One region of the Actinoplanes sp. NPDC049681 genome, then DNA from elsewhere that is predicted to be linked to it. Evidence: predicted binding sites of a transcription regulator. Region 1 holds the regulator's gene; each other region holds the start of a gene.
What was found. The regulator HrcA, encoded in region 1, represses chaperone genes, less so after heat shock. The targets are predictions, from matches to a motif close to GGTTNGCACNCTCNNNNNGAGNGTGCNAACC.
Positions count from the first base shown of each region.

Region 2: a site for HrcA is predicted at 3,732-3,762, ahead of groL (chaperonin GroEL). Genes of this name have one in related genera too.
Region 3: a site for HrcA is predicted at 2,199-2,229, ahead of groES (co-chaperone GroES). Genes of this name have one in related genera too.

Region 1 covers NZ_JBITLP010000002.1:62,033-68,235, forward strand. Annotated here, with positions in the region: gene hemW (radical SAM family heme chaperone HemW) at 1-845, shown strand, start outside; gene ACIBO8_RS05690 (DUF4870 domain-containing protein) at 892-1,620, opposite strand; gene ACIBO8_RS05695 (hypothetical protein) at 1,683-1,784, shown strand; gene hrcA (heat-inducible transcriptional repressor HrcA) at 1,795-2,817, shown strand; gene dnaJ (molecular chaperone DnaJ) at 2,879-4,024, shown strand; gene ACIBO8_RS05710 (16S rRNA (uracil(1498)-N(3))-methyltransferase) at 4,027-4,761, shown strand; gene ACIBO8_RS05715 (hypothetical protein) at 4,793-5,068, opposite strand; gene ACIBO8_RS05720 (iron chelate uptake ABC transporter family permease subunit) at 5,186-6,203, shown strand, end outside.
Region 2 covers NZ_JBITLP010000001.1:699,785-705,987, forward strand. Annotated here, with positions in the region: gene ACIBO8_RS03170 (CDP-glycerol glycerophosphotransferase family protein) at 1-3,532, opposite strand, end outside; gene groL (chaperonin GroEL) at 3,972-5,594, shown strand; gene ACIBO8_RS03180 (MFS transporter) at 5,653-6,203, opposite strand, start outside.
Region 3 covers NZ_JBITLP010000003.1:383,936-390,138, forward strand. Annotated here, with positions in the region: gene ACIBO8_RS11680 (sugar ABC transporter substrate-binding protein) at 1-241, opposite strand, end outside; gene ybaK (Cys-tRNA(Pro) deacylase) at 476-958, opposite strand; gene ACIBO8_RS11690 (methyltransferase domain-containing protein) at 970-2,136, opposite strand; gene groES (co-chaperone GroES) at 2,353-2,667, shown strand; gene groL (chaperonin GroEL) at 2,738-4,387, shown strand; gene ACIBO8_RS11705 (hypothetical protein) at 4,460-5,080, shown strand; gene ACIBO8_RS11710 (molybdopterin-dependent oxidoreductase) at 5,261-6,203, shown strand, end outside.

The sequences.
Region 1 (6,203 bases):
CGGAGATCACCACGGAGGCGAACCCGGAGTCGGTGACGCCGGCATCGCTGCAGGCGTTGCGCAAGGCCGGCTTCACGCGGATCTCGCTGGGCATGCAGTCGGCGTCGCCCGGAGTGCTCGCGATCCTCGACCGCCGGCACACCGCCGGACGCGCGCCGCGGGCCGCCGCCGAGGCCCGGGAGGCCGGGTTCGACCACGTCAACCTCGACCTCATCTACGGGACGCCGGGGGAGACCGCGGAGGACTTCGCCGCCTCGCTCAGCGCGGTGATCGAGGCCGGGGTCGATCACGTGAGCGCGTACTCGCTGATCGTCGAGGAGGGGACGCGGATCGCCGGGCGGATGCGGCGCGGCGAGCTCCCGTACCCGGAGGACGACGTCGCCGCGGACCGCTACCTGGCCGCGGAGGAGGCCCTGACCGCGGCCGGATTCTCCTGGTACGAGGTCTCCAACTGGGCGACCTCGCCGGCCGCCCGCTGCCGGCACAACATCCTCTACTGGACCGGCGGCGACTGGTGGGGGCTCGGGCCGGGCGCGCACAGCCACGTCGGCGGGGTGCGCTGGTGGAACGTCAAGCATCCTTCGGCGTACGCGAAAAGGCTGGCCGGCGGCATCTCACCGGGCCTGGGCCGTGAGCTTCTGACCGCGGAGGACCGCCGGATCGAGGAGGTCATGCTGCGGTTGCGCCTCGCCGACGGGCTGCCGCTCGCGCTGGCCCGGCCGGAGGGCGCCCGGCAGGCCCTGGCGGACGGTCTGCTGGAGCCGAGCGCGTACGCGCAGGAGCGTGCCGTCCTGACTCTCCGGGGGCGGCTCCTCGCGGACCTGCTCATCCGCGAGCTCGTCTAGGGCCTGTCGTGGCGGCGCCGTCGAGAGCCCGGCGCCGCCGCGTGCGTCACTTGATCATCGAGACCGTCATCGGGTAGTTGTACGGCTCGTTGTTGTTGGCCTTGACCCCGGCGATGACGCCGATGATCGTGGCGATCAGCCAGGCCGCGAGGCCGATGAAGATGCCGACGACGATGCAGCTGAGCACCCAGCCGACGATCGCGATGATCGACCAGAGGATCTGGAAGTTCAGCGCCTTGACCGCCTCCGCCCGCACCACCGGCGACTGGTTGCCCCGGGCGAGCAGCGCGACCAGCGGAGCGATCCAGCCGGAGCAGCCGCCGCCGAGGAAAGCACCGGCCGCGCCGCCGAAGTGGGCGACGAGGATCCAGGTCTTGTCGTCACCGCCGGGCTGGCCGTAGCCCTGCGGCGGGTAGCCGGGCTGGCCGTACGCGCCGGGGGCGCCGTAGGGCTGGCCGGGCGGCGGGCTCCCGTACGGGGCTCCGGACCCGGGCGGCGGCGGGTAGCCACCGGCACCGGAACCGGGCGGCGGGTAGCCGCCGGCGCCGGAGCTGGGCGGCGGGTAGCCACCGGCACCCGAGGTGGGCGGCGGGCCGTAGCCTCCCGCACCCGAGGTGGGCGGCGGGGTGCCGTACTGCGGGGGCTGGGGGGAGCCGTACGCGGGGGGCGGCGGCGGGGTCGATCCGGGGCCCGGGTCGTTGCCCGGATATGGGTTGATCGGCCGGGTGGGGTCCGAGAAGTTCCCCTCACCGGGCGGACGCGGCGGTTCAGTCATGGCTGACACCGTAGGACCGCAGGTCGACAGTGGCGAGGGCAACACCCGGATGAGGTCGGAGAATAGACAGTCGGCTAAGTGGCGGCAGCACTACCGGTCGATCATCGCGTGCGAGCCCCGCGCGACGTAGACTGGCACTCGAGTCCATGGAGTGCCAGTGCTGAGGGAGGGGTCATGGCTCTGGATGACCGCAAGCTCGAGGTGCTCCGCGCCATCGTCGAGGACTACGTCGCCACCCAGGAACCGGTCGGCAGCAAGGCCCTCGTCGAGCGGCACCAGCTGGGCGTCTCCCCGGCCACCGTGCGCAACGACATGGCGGTGCTCGAGGAGGAGGGCTACATCCGGCAGCCGCACACCAGCGCCGGCCGGGTGCCGACGGACGCCGGTTACCGGCTCTTCGTCGACCGGCTGTCGCGGGTCAAGGCGCTGAGCCCGGCCGAGCGGCGGGCCATCGAGCGGTTCCTGGTCGGCGCGGTCGACCTGGACGACGTCGTGCACCGCACGGTGCGCCTGCTCGCCCAGCTCACCCGCCAGGTCGCCGTCGTGCAATATCCGAGCCTGTCCCGGTCCGCCGTGCGGCACCTGGAGCTGGTGCCGATCTCCAGCACCCGGCTCATGCTCGTGATGATCGCCGACACCGGCCGGGTCGAGCAGCGCCTGGTGGAGCTGCCCGGGCCGACCAGCAGCGACGACGTGCTCGACCTGCGGCGCAAGGTCAACGCGAAGCTGACCGGGCAGAAGCTGGCCGACACGCCGCCGCTGGTGCAGGCGCTGGTCGACGAGTCGGCGCCGGAGGACCGCAACACCATGGCGTGCCTGGCGTCCGTGCTGCTGGAGACCCTGGTCGAGCGCAGCGACGAACGTCTCGCCCTGGCCGGCACGGCCAACCTCACCCGCGGCGGCGTGCTGGACTTCCAGGGCTCCCTGCGGCCGGTGCTGGAGGCGCTGGAGGAGGAGGTCATCCTGCTCAAGCTCATCGGGGAGGTCGAACCCAGCACCACCCGGGTCCGCATCGGCGACGAGAACGAGATCGACAATCTGCGGGCGGCGTCCGTGGTGAGTACCGGTTACGGACCGGGTACGACAATCGTTGGTGGGCTCGGCGTCTTGGGGCCCACCCGGATGGACTACCCCGGCACCATCGCCACCGTACGTGCCGTGGCACGCTACGTTGGCGATCTGCTGGCACAGAACTGACGCAAAAGCGACGACGGTCTCCGGCGCACAGCGCGGGGCAGACATGAGGACTCGAAACCCTGTGGCCAAGGACTACTACGGAATTCTCGGCATCAGCCGCGAAGCCACCGACGACGAGATCAAGCGCGCCTACCGCAAGCTGGCCCGTCAGTACCACCCGGACGTCAACCCGGACCCCGAGGCGCACGAGAAGTTCAAGGACATCAACGCCGCCTACGAGGTCCTCTCCGACGACCAGAAGCGCCAGATCGTCGACCTGGGCGGCGACCCGCTGGCGCCCGGCGGCGGCGCGGGTGCCGGGCCGGGCGGCCCCGGCGGCGCCGGCCCGTTCGTCGGCTTCCAGGACATCATGGACGCCTTCTTCGGCACGGCGGCCGGCGGCGGCGCCCGGGGACCACGCCCGCGCACCCGGCCCGGTGCGGATGCGATCCTGCGCCTGGAGCTGGACCTGGTCGAGACGGCGTTCGGCGTCGAGGCGCCGATCACCGTCGACACGGCCGTGCTCTGCACCCAGTGCTCCGGCGCCGGCACCGCGCCCGGCACCCACCTGGCCACCTGCGAGACCTGCGGCGGCCGCGGCGAGGTGCAGTCGGTGCAGCGGACCTTCCTCGGCCAGGTCGTCTCGTCGCGGCCTTGTCAGTCTTGCCAGGGCCACGGCACGGTGATCCCGCACCCGTGCCCCACCTGCGCCGGCGACGGCCGCATCCGGACCCGCCGCTCGCTCACCGTGAAGATCCCCGCCGGCGTCGAGGACGGCATGCGCATCCGCCTGGCCCAGCAGGGCGAGGTCGGCCCCGGCGGCGGCACGGCCGGCGACCTGTACGTGGAGATCCACGAGCGCCCCCACGACGTCTACTCCCGCAAGGGCGACGACCTGCACTGCCGCGTCACCCTGCCGATGACGGCGGCGGCCCTGGGCACCCGGCTGACCATCAAGACGCTCGATTCCGAGGAGAACATCGAGGTCAAGGCCGGCACCCAGCCGGCGTCCACGCTGCGCGTGCGGGGCAAGGGCGTGCCGCACCTGCGCGGTCAGGGCCGCGGTGACCTCTTCGTGCACCTGGACGTGAAGACCCCCACCAAGCTGACCGCCGACCAGGAGCGGATGCTGCGCGACTTCGCCAAGACGCGCGGCGAGGACGTGGCCGAGCTGAGCAAGCAGGGCGGGTTCTTCTCGCGCATGCGGGACGCGTTCAACGGCCACTGACCGTGTCCGCACCGCTGTTCCTCGTCGACGACCTTCCCGCCTCCGCCCGGTACACGCTGGCCGGCCGGGAGGGCCACCACGCCGCGGACGTCCAGCGCCTGAAGCCCGGTGAGGCGCTCCTGCTCGCCGACGGCCGGGGCGGGCTCGTCCGTGCCGAGGTCACGGCCGTCGGACGGGGAAGCGTCGACGTCACGGTGGGCGAGCGGTCGTTCGTGCCCGTTCCGGACCCGCGCCTGGTCGTGGTGCAGGGCATCGCCAAGGGCGACCGCGGCGAACTCGCCGTGCAGGCGATGACCGAGATCGGCGTCGACGAGATCGTGCCCTGGGCGGCCTCCCGGTCGGTGGCCCAGTGGCGCGGCGACCGCGGCGTACGCGCCCGGGAGAAGTGGGTCTCCACCGCCCGCGAGGCGGCCAAGCAGGCCCGCCGCCCCTGGCTGCCGGAGGTCTCCGGGGATCCTGACGTCTCCACCAAGCAGGCCGCCGCCCGGCTGGCGTCGGCGGCGGCGGCGTTCGTGCTCCACGAGGAGGCGACGGACCGGCTCACCCGGGCCAAGCTTCCGGATTCGGGGGAGATCGTGCTGGTGGTGGGCCCGGAGGGCGGCATCAGCGACCAGGAGCTGGGTGCGTTCGTCGCCGCCGGAGCGCACCCGGTCCGCCTCGGTGACTCGGTGCTGCGCACCTCGACCGCCGGGGTGGCGGCGCTCGCCGTGCTCTCCGCGGAGCTCGAACGCTGGTAGGTCCGGCTGGCGCGCGCCGCGCAGGGCAGCGTCAGCCGCAGCCCGCAGCGCCGCAGCCGCATCCGGGGGTCGCGGCCCGGTGGGAGCTGCGGCGGCGATGCAGCCACCACATGCCCAGCGCCAGCACGGCGAGTCCGGTGGCCACGGCCAGGAGCGTCTGTTTGAGCACGGCGGCGCCCGCGCCGGTGAGGACGCCGGCGGTGATGAGCAGCGGAATGGCACAGCAGGCGGCGCAGGCGAGGGCGGCGAGGCCGCCCGCGATCTTGCTTCGGGTCGGCGGCGCGTGGCGCGGGCTGGACGGACTCATGCGATTTCTCCTCGGAGTGCGAAGCTCGGTGCGTCCAGCCGACGGTAAGGGTGTACCGGGGTACCGATTGCAACCCTCGGTGCCGCAGGGAAGGGAAGGCTAGCCTAAGCTGCTGGCATGGTCCTGACGCGTACGCCGGCGCCCGCGCGTCCGAGGCCGGTCGCCGGCGTGGCGGTCACCCAGGCGCGGCGGGGGATGGCGCTGCTGGCCTGTCTCGGCCTGCTGGCCCTCGTCTGCCTGCTGAGCATCGCGCTGGGCACCCGCACCGTCTCACTGCACACGGTGTGGGACGCGTTCTTCCATTACGCCGACACCGATGACCAGTCCGTGGTGCGGGACTTGCGGGTGCCGCGTACCGTCCTCGGGTTGCTGGCGGGTGTCGCTTTCGGCCTGTCCGGGGCGGTCATCCAGGCGGTGACGCGCAACCCGCTCGCCGACACGCAGATCCTGGGGGTCAACTCGGGTGCCGGGCTCTTCGTGGTCTTCGCGGTCGGCGTGCTGGGTCTCACCGACCTGTCGCAGTACCTGTGGTTCGGCTTCGCCGGGGTCGCCTTCGCGCTCACCCTGGTCTACCTGCTCGGGTCGGCCGGCCGCGCCGGTGCCACCCCCGTACGCCTGACGCTGGCCGGCGTCGCCCTCGGCGCGGTGATGGACGGCATCTCCGGCGGCATCCGGCTCGTGCGTCCACGGGCGTTCGACTACCTGCGCTTCTGGGACGTCGGTTCGCTGGCCGGCCGGCCCGGGGACGTGGCCGTCACCATCCTGCCGTTCGTCGTCGCCGGGGCGGTGCTCGCGCTGATCGTGGCTCGTTCGCTGAATGCCGTGGCTCTCGGCGACGACCTGGCGCGAACGTTGGGGGCCGGGGTCGGGCGTACCCGGGTCCTGGCGACCGTGTCGGTGATGCTGCTCGCCGGGGCCGCCACCGCCGCCGTCGGCCCGATCGGCTTCGTCGGCCTGATGGTGCCGCACGTCGTGCGCTGGATCGTCGGCCCCGACCAGCGCTGGATCTTCGTCTACACCGTCGTGCTGGGGCCGGTCCTGCTGCTGCTGGCCGACATCGCCGGGCGGCTCGTCGTCCGCCCGGGCGAGCTGCGGGTCGGCGTGGTCACCGCGTTCGTCGGCGCCCCGGTGCTGA
Region 2 (6,203 bases), on a different contig from region 1:
ACGCGCCCGGGTCGACCGCGAGTTCGGCCAGCGACTTGATCACGTCCTCCGAGGTCATCAGCAGTGGACCCGGCGCCTCCTTCTCGAAGTCGAAGTAGAAGCCGCGGAGCCGGTCGCGGTAGTGCTCCAGGTCGTACGTGAACAGCAGGATCGGCCGGCCGGTGTTGGCGAAGTCGACCATCACCGACGAGTAGTCCGTGATCAGCACATCGGTGATCGCGAGCAGGTCGGCCATGTCCGGGTACGTCGACACGTCCCGTACGAAACCCGAGCCGTCGTCCGGCATGGGGTCGATGACGTTGGGGTGGCGGCGTACCAGCAGCACGTGGTCGTCGCCGAGCATGCGCCGCGCGTCGGCGAGGTCGAGCCGCATCGACATCTTGTAGCGGCCCTGGCCGTAGAACTCGTCGTCGCGCCACGTGGGGGCGTACAGGACCACCCGCTTGCCGTCGGGCACGCCGAGGTGCCGGCGGATGGCCGCCGTTGCGGCGGGGTCGGTGGCGAACAGGATGTCGTTGCGCGGGTAGCCGGACTCCAGCATTTCGCCGTCGTAGTGGAAGGCGTGCTGCAGGATCGGCGTGCTGAAGCGGTTGGGCGAGACGAGGAACGACCACTGGGGCGCCTCCTGCTCGATCCGCTTCAGGTACTTGCGGTCCGCGTGCCGGATGTCCGGCACGTCGAAGCCGATGCGCTTGAGCGGGGTGCCGTGCCAGGTCTGCACCACGACCTGGCCGGGGCGGCGCTCGAACCAGTCCGGCAGGTGCGAATTGGTGACGATGTAGCGGCAGGTCGCGAGTGCGTCGTACCACTCGGTGCCGCCCAGGCGGGCGGTGGTCAGCGTCTCCGGCGTGTATGCCTGGCCGTCGCGCACCGTCAGATACTGCGCCTCGAACGGCAGCCCGCGGCGGATCAGCTCCTCGTGCATCGCCCGGGGGCTGTCCGAATACTGCCGGCCGCTGAAGCTCTCGAAGAGCACGGCCTCGCGCAGCGGGGAGCGGCGCAGGACGGCGGTGCGCTTCTCGCGCAGGTGGCTGCGGGCGTACGCGCCGCGCTCCTCGACCTGCAGCACCGATCCCGCCCGCAGCGCAAGGAAGTCGCCGTCCGCCTGCTCCAACGTGTATTCGCGGTGCTGGTCGGGGGACTGCGCGGGGCAGATCGCGCGGACGTCGTCGGCGACGACGAGGTCGGTCAGCGCATGCGCCCCGCCCCGGCGGTGGCTGACCAGGACGTCCCACAGTCCCGGGCGCAGCTCGACGAAGCCGTCCCAGGAACTGATCCTGCTGGGGTTCAGGAGCGCCATCCAGCGGTCGCCGTCGGTGGTCACCGCGAGCGCGTGTTCCTCGGGCGCGGTACGCATCCGCAGCGTGATCCCGGGCGCGCCCTCCGCCGGATCGAAGTCGCCGGTGAGCTCGAGCGTGCCGTCCGGCCGCCACTGCGCCGAGGTCCCCACCGGGCCGCGGGCGCGGGAGCACAGCCACAGGTAACCGGCGGCCGAACGGCGGACGAAGACGTGCCGGTCGAACATGCCGGAGTGAGCTCGGGTGGGGGCGTCGCTGAGCAGGTGCACCGACTGCCGCTTGCCGCTGGAGAACGCCATCTCGATGCGCCAGCGGTCCATCGCACCACCCGGCGGCGGCATGACGGCCGGGCCGGCGTGCTCGAACAGCGGCCTCAGCGACACGGTCGCGCGGAACGGGGTGGCGTCCTCGTGGGTCTCGCCGAACCGGACCGCGGTGTCCGCCTCCGCCACGTCGGGAACCCGGCACAGGCGCAGCCGGCCGGCGCTGGGCTTCGGACCCCTGACGACGCCCTCGATGACCAGCTTGTCGCCCTGCAGATCGACGGCCGTGGTCCGGGCGGCCACCTTGTCGATGCGGAAGAGGATGTACGGCCCGTCGGCCATCGGGACGAGCTGCGTCGTGGCGTCGAGAGGCCTCGGCGCGAGGCGCAGCCGGGTGGGCTCCGGGCCCACCTTCAGCCGGCCCTTGCGCAGCTTGGTCCCGGCGATGATGCCGACCGCGACCTGCCAGCGACCCTCCTGCCACCCGCCGCGGGACCGCAGCGCCTTCGGGTCGATCGTGACCTCGAAGCCGGACCAGTCGTAGGACTTGTCGCCGTGGCTGGAGGTCGCGGTCGCCTCGGGCTCGCGGCGCGGGACGGCGGGCATGGTGATGGTGCGGCCCGTCTTGAGATCGCGGAGCCGGACGATGCGCGCGGAGGTCCAGCGGGAGCTGGCGGCGGTGCCGTCGATGTACGCGTACCCGCGGATCACGAGCTTGCCGTCGCGCCAGGTGAGTTCGGTGATCTGGCTGCGGACCGCCGGCTTGCCCATGGCGTACAGCTCGCGCGGGACGCCCACCGCCGGGTCGTCGAGGAAGGGGAGTTCGGCGTACCGCTTGTTGCCGTGCTGCCGGCTGGCGATTGGCATGCCGGGCCGGCTGGCGAGCAGCACCTCGATGACCTCGCGGAGCTTGTTCTCGCGGACGAGGTGCCACGCGACCGCGTACTTGGGCGGCAGGCCCTCGACGGTGCCGGGCCGGACCCGGGCGAGGAACCGGTTGACCTCGCGCATGAACGACGCCTGGAACTCCGGGTCGGCGTCGGGCAGCGCCCGTAGCACGAGGGCGAAGTCGTCGACCAGCACGTTGGCGTCGTACGCCTGCTTGACCTGGGCCCCGTGGCGCTCGCCGAGGAACCGGCTGACCCGGTCGACCGCGCTGAGCCGGTCGGCCGTGGCCTGCCAGTCGGTCTTCCGCTGGGTGATCGACTTCTCGCCGGTCTCCCGCTTGCGCCAGTAGTAGACCGGTACGTTCACCACGTCGACGGTCTTCGCCAGCGCGTGGGCGGTCAGCGCGACCGGGACGTCCTCGAAGACGACCCCCTCGGGGAACGCCAGGCCGTTCTCGTCCCAGAACCGGCGGCGGTAGATCTTGTTCCACACCGTGCGGTCCTTGAGCAGGGTCAGCCGCTCGCTGACGTGGGTGCGCAGCACGGTTCTGGTGAAGATCGACGAGTGCAGGCGCGAGGTCGCCGCGCCCTTGGAGGTCAGCGCCCGCACCGCGCCGCAGGCCAGGTCGGAGCCGGTCTCCTCCAGGGTGGTCAGCAACATTTCGTACGCGTACGGCGGGACGACGTCGTCGCCGTCGGCGAAGGCGAGGAAGCTGCCGCGGGCGATCGCGATGCCGGCGTTGCGTGCCCGTCCCGGACCGCCCTCGCTCTGGTGGACGACCCGGAAGCGGCGGTCCTTGCGGGCCCACTCGTCGGCGATCGCGCCGGTGCCGTCGTGCGATCCGTCGTCGACGACGACGACCTCGACGGCCGGGTACGTCTGGCGGGCGAGTGACGCGAGGCACTCGTCCAGGTATCTCTCGACGTTGTGAGCCGGCACGATGACGCTGATGAGCGGCTTGGTGGCGATGTCGTGCTGCCCCGGCGAGTCCGGTACGGAATCGGTGACGCTTCGTGATCTTTGCGCCGGCACGGGTTCCCGTACTCGGGCGTGCCCCAGCGCGCCGACGATACGGTTGTCCACTCCGCTCACCCCTCAACCCCCCGAAGAACACCGGCCGTCGGTACTACGTGGTCCCTGCCTCAACGGTTCACCGCAGCTCGCTTGATCGCCATCGCAAGCGTCAGCGTTCGTTCACCCATCGTGATCGTCGAGGTGTTCCGCCGGGTCCGGGTCGAGGACCGTTGTCCTTGCACTCGACCCACTAGAGTGCTAAACAAGTCATTGGCACTCGCGAGGTGTGAGTGCCAGTGCAGTTCAGTCAGCACAGCAGGTCGGGACGGTGGGGTCGCGGCCACGGTGCCGTCATCGGCGCCGGGGCACGGGACCGGTCGTCGCGGGCTATCCGGCTCGACCTGAGGACGTCACATCGCCAGGTGGTGACGTCCGCAGTGTTCCGCACCGTGCGGAGGGCGGGGCCGAGGAGGCCCGGCACCGCGAATGTCCAGGAGGACACAGCCGTATGGCCAAGATCATCGCATTCGACGAGGAAGCTCGTCGCGGCCTCGAGCGGGGCATGAACCAGCTCGCCGACGCCGTCAAGGTGACGCTCGGCCCCAAGGGCCGCAACGTCGTGCTCGAGAAGAAGTGGGGCGCGCCCACCATCACCAACGATGGTGTGTCGATCGCCAAGGAGATCGAGCTCGAGGACTCCTACGAGAAGATCGGCGCCGAGCTGGTCAAGGAGGTCGCCAAGAAGACCGACGACGTCGCCGGTGACGGCACGACGACGGCGACCGTCCTCGCCCAGGCGCTGGTCCGCGAGGGTCTGCGCAACGTCGCGGCGGGTGCGAACCCGATGGCCCTGAAGCGGGGCATCGAGGCCGCCGTCGCGAGCGTCTCCGAGGGCCTCTCGCAGCTCGCCAAGGACGTGGAGACCAAGGAGCAGATCGCCTCCACCGCCTCCATCTCCGCGGGCGACTCCACGGTCGGCGAGATCATCGCCGAGGCCATGGACAAGGTCGGCAAGGAAGGCGTTATCACCGTCGAGGAGAGCAACACCTTCGGCCTCGAGCTCGAGCTCACCGAGGGCATGCGCTTCGACAAGGGCTACATCTCGGCGTACTTCATGACCGACGCCGAGCGGATGGAGGCCGTCTTCGACGACCCGTACATCCTCATCGCCAACAGCAAGATCTCGGCGGTCAAGGACCTGCTGCCCGTCCTCGAGAAGGTCATGCAGGGCGGCAAGCCGCTGGTCATCATCGCCGAGGACGTCGAGGGCGAGGCCCTGGCGACCCTGGTCGTCAACAAGGTCCGTGGCACCTTCAAGTCCGTCGCCGTCAAGGCCCCGGGCTTCGGTGACCGCCGCAAGGCCATGCTGGACGACATCGCCATCCTCACCGGCGGCACGGTCATCAGCGAGGAGGTCGGCCTCAAGCTCGACGCCGCCGACCTGAGCCTGCTGGGCCAGGCCCGCAAGGTCGTCATCACCAAGGACGAGACGACGATCGTCGACGGTGCCGGCAACGCCGAGCAGATCCAGGGCCGGGTCAACCAGATCCGCGCCGAGATCGAGAAGTCGGACTCCGACTACGACCGCGAGAAGCTGCAGGAGCGCCTGGCCAAGCTGGCCGGCGGTGTTGCGGTCATCAAGGTCGGCGCGGCCACGGAGGTCGAGCTCAAGGAGCGCAAGCACCGCATCGAGGACGCCGTCCGCAACGCGAAGGCGGCCGTCGAGGAGGGCATCGTGCCCGGCGGTGGCGTGGCGCTCGTGCAGGCCGGCAAGACCGCGTTCGACAAGCTGGACCTGCAGGGCGACGAGGCCACCGGTGCCAACATCGTCAAGGTCGCGCTCGACGCCCCGCTGCGTCAGATCGCCGTGAACGCCGGCCTCGAGGGCGGCGTCGTGGTCGAGAAGGTGCGCAACCTGGAGTCGGGTCACGGCCTGAACGCCGCGAACGGCGAGTACGTCGACCTGCTGGCCGCGGGCATCATCGACCCGGCCAAGGTCACCCGCTCGGCGCTGCAGAACGCCGCGTCGATCGCCGCGCTGTTCCTCACGACCGAGGCGGTCGTGGCGGACAAGCCCGAGAAGTCCCCGGCCCCGGCCGGTGCCCCGGGCGGCGGAGACATGGACTTCTGAGTCCACAGCTGCACGACGAAACGGGCCGTCCCCTCGGGGGCGGCCCGTTCCGCATTCGTCAGATCCGCGCCGGCACGGCCACGTCGGCGAGGTCGCGCTGTCCGCGTACCGGTGAAAGCAGCCAGGCCGCCGGCGCGCAGACGGTGACCGCACCGAGCGCCACCAGGGTCGCCCGGGCCCCGAAGGGGCCGGCCAGCGCGCCCGCGACCAGGCCGCCGACCGGGATGGCGCCCCAGGAGACGAAGCGGACCGTGGCCATGACACGGCTCAGCAGCTCCGGCGGGCTGGCGGTCTGCCGGTAGGTGCGGGTGGTCACGCTCAGCACCACCACGCCCGCGGCGAAGGCCAGATTTCCGAGCACGAAGGTGGCGTACGCCCTGTGCCCGGCGCCCCAGGGCACCACGAGCGCCCCGGCCGCCGCGACCAGGCCGCTGACGATCAGGCCGCGAGCCGTGCCGACGGCGGCGGTGAAGCGGGTGGTGAGCGCGGCGCCGATGAGCGTGCCGACCCCGTCCGCGGCGAGCAGCACGCCGACGAGTCCCGGAGCGGCGTGCAGGTCCCGGACGAGATAGAGCGGGTACAGAGCCAGCTGCGCGCCGCAGACGAAGT
Region 3 (6,203 bases), on a different contig from region 1:
GAGCGTTCTGGATGTCGGCCGGTACGCCCGCCGCGTCGAACGCCGCCTTCAGGAACTTGGGGTCGTCGGAGGCCCATCGCTGGGAGCTCGCGGTGTCGGGCAGGATGACGCCGATCTTGCCCACCGACGACCCGCTGGTCCCCCCGCTGCCGGTCTCGGTGCCTTTGTCGCCGCCGCACGCGGCCATGCTGCCGCTGGCCAGCAGACCTGCCGCGGCAAGAGCCAACATTCCCTTACGCATTCCTAGTGTCCTCTCGGATCAATCCGGATCTTGCCTCGGATTCCTCGCGCGCGCAGCCGGGATGCCGCTCCATGACCTGTTTGTTGTGTGGGGCAACGTATTCCCGCGGCGCGGTGCAGCACAACCGGCATGGCGTACTCACTACGTGACGCTAGGTCACTTCGCGATCCGGAATCGGAGGTTCTCCGGAGAAAGAGCCGGTTTGCCCGTAACGGTGTTGTAACGCTTCGAGACTTATGTCCGGATTCGTGCCGTGGTGGCATCGGTCAGCCGGATCAGGTCCGCGGGCGCCATCGACACCTGCAGCCCGCGCCGGCCGGCCGAGACGTACATCCGCTCGAGCGCCAGCGCGGATTCGTCGAGCACGGTGGGGAGACGCTTACGCTGGCCGAGCGGGCTGATGCCGCCGCGGACGTAGCCGCTGCTGCGTTCGGCGGCCGCGCGGTCGGCCAGCGTCGCCCGCTTCCCGCCGGCCGCACCGGCCAGGGCCTTCAGATCAAGATCTCCGGTCACCGGTACGACGGCCACGGTCAGCGCGCCGTCCACCTCGGCGATCAGGGTCTTGAACACGGCCTCCGACGGCACGCCCAGCGCCTCCGCGACCAGCGCGCCGTAGTTGGGGGCGTCCGGCGAGACGTCGTACGGGTGCAGCTCATGCGCCACCTTCTCCGCGGACAGCAGTACGGTCGCCGGCGTCCCGGCCGCCTTCTTAGCCACGATCAGCGAGGTTAACGGCACAGCAGTACGGTCGGCGCGCCCGCCACCCGCGTCAGCACGATGGACGCGGAGCCGCTGCCCCGCAGGCGCAGGTCACGTCGCAGCTGCTCGGGCTCCAGCGCCGAACCGCGCTTACGGATCTCGGCGCGGCCCACTCCCCGCTCGCGCAGCAACGTGCGCAGTCGCTTCAGCGAGAACGGCAGCACGTCCGTGATCTCCAGGCGGCGGGCGTACGGCGTGTCCACGGGATCGTCGGTGTGGACGTACGCGATCTCCGGGTCGGCGAGCCGGCCGCCGATGTCCCCCGCGAACTCGGCGACCAGGTGCGAGCGGACGACGGCCGGGTCCGGGTCGTAGAGGAAGCGGCCGACCGGTCCCACCGGTGCCGCGTCGGTCCCCGAGCCGTGCAAGGCGGCCCCCGACGGCAATAGAGTCGCCCGCCGTGCGAATTCCGCGAGGGGCCCGCACCAGAACGCCGCCTCGACCAGATCGCCGTCGACGCTGACCCATTCGCCCTCGGCGCCCGGCGGCAGCAGCGCATGGTCGATGCCGGGAGCCAGCTTCAGCACCGTCCGTGGCACCCGGCCGGGCAGCGCCGCGATGAAGTCCCAGGGCGGCGACCAGGATTGCGGGTCCATGACCCGGCCACGACCCGCGCGACGGCGTGCCGGGTCGGCGAAGACCGCGTCGAACTTCTCCACCCGGACCGTGGTGGCGTCCGCGCACTCCACCGTCACGAGGTCGGCGAGCCCCGCCGCCTTGGCGTTCGCCCGGGCCACCGCCGCGGTCAGGGGGTCGGCGTCCACGGCGTACACGCGAATACCGTGACGGGCCGCGGCCAGCGCATCCGATCCCAGGCCGCAGCCGAGATCGGCTAGGTGCTCGACGCCGGCGGCCCGCAGGCGGGCGGCGCGCCGGTGGGCCACCACCGCGCGGGTCGCCTGCTCGAATCCCGGCCGGGTGAAGAACATCGTCGCCGCCGCCGCGCCGAACTTGCTCTCCCCGCGTCGCCGCAGGTCGTTCTGGGTGAGCGCGGCGGCCGCGAGCGGTGCGGCGATGCCGCGGGACCGCAGGGCAGAGGCCGCTGCCAAAGGATCTCCATCGGCCACCTCGGCCGCGGCCGCAAGAGCCGCAGACCCTTCCGGGGTACGCAGTGCGGCGAGCAGTTCGAGGTCCACGCGGAGTCATTCTGCCGTGTTGGCACTCTCCTTGACGGAGTGCTAGTTCCGGCATAATCTCCGATTAGCACTCTCAACCCGAGGGTGCCAGCGCGCGCCCCGTCCGGGGAGCGCGCTTGCGCCAGGCGGACCGGCACCCGCGACGACGGCCCCGCCCGGTGGCATGAGGCATGAGATCGGCCGATGCTGGCCGGCGAAACCTGTACCCAGGAGGGTATGCCCGTGACTACCGCGACCAAGGTTGCGATCAAGCCGCTCGAGGACCGGATCGTGGTCCAGGCGAACGAGGCTGAGACGACCACGGCGTCGGGCATCGTGATCCCCGACACCGCCAAGGAGAAGCCGCAGGAGGGCACCGTCCTCGCTGTGGGCCCGGGCCGCATCGACGACAAGGGCAACCGCATCCCGGTTGACGTCAAGGTCGGCGAGACGGTCCTCTACTCGAAGTACGGCGGCACCGAGGTCAAGTACGCCGGCGAGGAGTACCTGGTGCTCTCCGCCCGCGACGTCCTCGCGGTCATCGAGAAGTGACCTACTGACAGTGCTTCCCGCCCTGGCCCGCACCACGGGTCAGGGCGGTGGTGCGTGAAGGGACCTACACATGGCGAAGATTCTCAGTTTCTCTGACGACGCCCGGCACCTGCTGGAGCACGGCGTCAACACGCTCGCCGACACGGTCAAGGTCACCCTCGGCCCGCGCGGCCGCAACGTCGTCCTCGACAAGAAGTTCGGCGCGCCGACGATCACCAACGACGGCGTCACGATCGCCAAGGAGATCGAGCTCTCCGACCCGTACCAGAACCTCGGTGCGCAGCTCGTCAAGGAAGTGGCGACCAAGACCAACGACGTCGCCGGCGACGGCACCACCACGGCCACCGTGCTCGCCCAGGCGCTGGTCCGCGAGGGCCTGCGCAACGTGACGGCCGGCGCCAACCCCATCGCCCTCAAGCGGGGCATGGACCAGGCCGCCGAGGCCGTCTCCAAGGCGCTGCTGGCCAAGGCCGTCGAGGTCGGCGACCACAAGTCGGTCGCCAACGTCGCCACCATCTCGGCCCAGGACGCCACCATCGGTGAGCTGATCGCCGAGGCGATGGACCGGGTCGGCCGCGACGGCGTCATCACCGTCGAGGAGGGCTCCGCGCTCAGCACCGAGCTCGTCGTCACCGAGGGTCTGCAGTTCGACAAGGGCTTCATCTCCCCGAACTTCGTGACCGACGCCGAGGCGCAGGAGGCCGTGCTCGAGGACGCGTACATCCTCATCACGACCCAGAAGATCTCCAGCGTCGAGGAGCTCCTCCCGCTGCTGGAGAAGGTCCTCCAGGCCGGCAAGCCGCTGCTCATCATCGCCGAGGACGTCGAGGGCCAGGCGCTGTCGACGCTCGTGGTGAACGCGCTGCGCAAGACCTTCAAGGTCGCCGCGGTCAAGGCCCCCGGCTTCGGGGACCGCCGCAAGGCGATGCTGCAGGACATGGCGATCGCGACCGGTGGCGAGCTCATCGCCCCGGAGCTCGGCTACAAGCTCGACCAGGTCACCGTCGACATGCTGGGCACCGCCCGGCGCGTCGTGGTCGACAAGGAGAACACCACCATCGTCGACGGCGGTGGCAAGAAGTCCGAGATCGAGGACCGCGTCGCGCAGATCCGCAAGGAGATCGAGGCGTCGGACTCGGACTGGGACCGCGAGAAGCTCTCCGAGCGCCTGGCCAAGCTCTCCGGCGGCATCGCCGTCATCCAGGCCGGCGCCGCGACCGAGGTCGAGATGAAGGAGCGCAAGCACCGCATCGAGGACGCCATCGCGGCGACCAAGGCCGCGGTGGAAGAGGGCACCGTGCCCGGCGGCGGCGCCGCCTTGGCGCAGATCGTCTCCGCCCTCGACAACGACCTCGGCCTCACCGGCGAGGAGGCGATCGGCGTCTCGATCGTCCGCAAGGCGCTGGTGGAGCCGCTGCGCTGGATCGCGCAGAACGCCGGCCACGACGGCTACGTCGTAGTGGGCAAGGTCGCCGAGCTCGGCTGGGGCCACGGCCTCGACGCCTCCACCGACGAGTACGTCGACCTCGCCGCCACCGGCATCATCGACCCGGTCAAGGTGACCCGCAACGCGGTCTCCAACGCCGTGTCGATCGCCGGCCTGCTGCTCACCACGGAGAGCCTCGTGGTGGAGAAGCCGGCCGAGCCGGAGGCCGCCGCGGCCGGCGGCCACGGGCACAGCCACGGTGGCCACGGCCACCAGCACGGCCCGGGCTTCTGACCGGTAGTTTCTCGAAAGGGCGCGTCGCTTCCGCGACGCGCCCTTTCTCCGGTTCGGCGGAAGGGTGCGCGGATGATCGTCGTCGTGGAGGGCCCCACTGCGGCCGGGAAAACGTCCTGGTGCCGCCGGTACGTCGGCAGACACGTGGCCGAATACCAGATGACCGGCCGCGAACCGGCGGACGCCGTGGCGCTCGCCCGGCACTGGGTGCGTGCCGGCATGCAGCGCTGGTCCACGGCCCTCGACCTGGAACGCCAGGACGGCATCGCGTTCTGCGACACCGACCCGGTGAAGCTGCACTACGCCTGGGGGATGGCGGCACTCGGACTCGCCCCCCGCGCACAGTTCGACCGGGAGCTGGCGGTCACCCGTGAAGCCTTCCGCAGCGGCCGGCTGGGCTTCGCCGATGCGGTCCTCGTGAGCCTGCCGGACGTCGCGACACTGCAACGCCGCCGCGACGGGGACGAGACCCGGCGGCGGCGGAACTTCGCCGCCCACGTACAGCTCAGGGAGCCGTTGCAACAGTGGTACGCGGCCCTGGAGAGCTTGTCGCCGGGACGGGTCGTGTGGGATCTGCCCGCCACCGGGGTGCCGAAGCTGCCGGAGCCGCGATCCGACCGGTGCTCGGTGGACCTGCTCGACTCGTTGGTCGCAACCTTGCCGGCGCTGCGGGCAGCCGTCATTACTTCGTAAGGAGCATCGGTCGCCGAGCGGTGGAGGATGGATGGCGTGAAGCCTTCCGCTCCTGCCGCTGGACCCGTCCCGGTTCTTCCGCGGGCCGCATCGCGCCGGGCTGCTCTTCCCCGGCCTGCCGTTCTCCGGGCCACCTCGGCCGGGGTGGCGGCCGCGGCGGCAGGGGTCGGCCTGGGCGAGGTGGTCGCCGCTCTGACCGGACCGCAGTCCTCGCCGCTCCTCGCGGTCGGTGCCGTGGTGGTGGACACCGTTCCCGGCCCGGTCAAGGACTTCGGCATTTCCGTCTTCGGGACCCATGACAAGACGGCGCTGATCACGGGCACGGTCGTGCTCTTGGCGCTCTATGCCGCGGCGGTCGGCGTGGCGGCGTCGCGTTCGTGGATTCTCGCCTTCGGCGGTGTGGGGCTCTTCACGGTCATCGGCGTCGTTGCTGCGCTGACCCGGCACGATGCCGGTCCTGCGGCCGCGGTGCCCTCGCTCGTGGCCGGCCTCGTGGCGGCTGCTGCACTACGTCTTCTGATCCCGCTCGCCGTCTCCGCCTCGGCCTCCCCGCCCTCGGCGGCAGCCTCGCCTCCCGATGTCTCCCGGCACTCGGCGGCAGCCTCGCCTCCCGATGCCTCCCGGCACTCGGCGGCGGTCTCGCCTCCCGATGTCTCCCGGCACTCGGCGGCGGTCTCGCCTTTCGAGGCTTCTCCCGCCTCAGTGGCGGTCCCGCCTTCCGGCGCGTCCCCGTTCGAGCGGCGGCGCTTCCTCGTCGGGGCCGGCATTGCGGCTGCCGTGGGAGTCGTCGGTGGCTTCGGCGGGCGCTACCTGACGTCCCGCCGTGCCGTGACCGCCGCCCGCCAGGCCGTGGTGCTGCCCCCGCCCGTGCAAACGCCCCCCGCGGTCCCGCCCGCCGCTCAGGTCCCAGGGGCAACGGCCTACGTCACCTCGGCCGCCGACTTCTACCGCATCGACACCTCGCTGTACCCGCCCCAGGTGGACCCGTCGACCTGGCAGCTGCGCATCCACGGCATGGTCCGCAACCCGCTCACCATCACCTGGGAGCAGCTGTTGCAGCGCCCGATGATCTCGCGCTACGTCACGCTCGCCTGCGTCTCCAACGAGGTGGGCGGCGACCTCA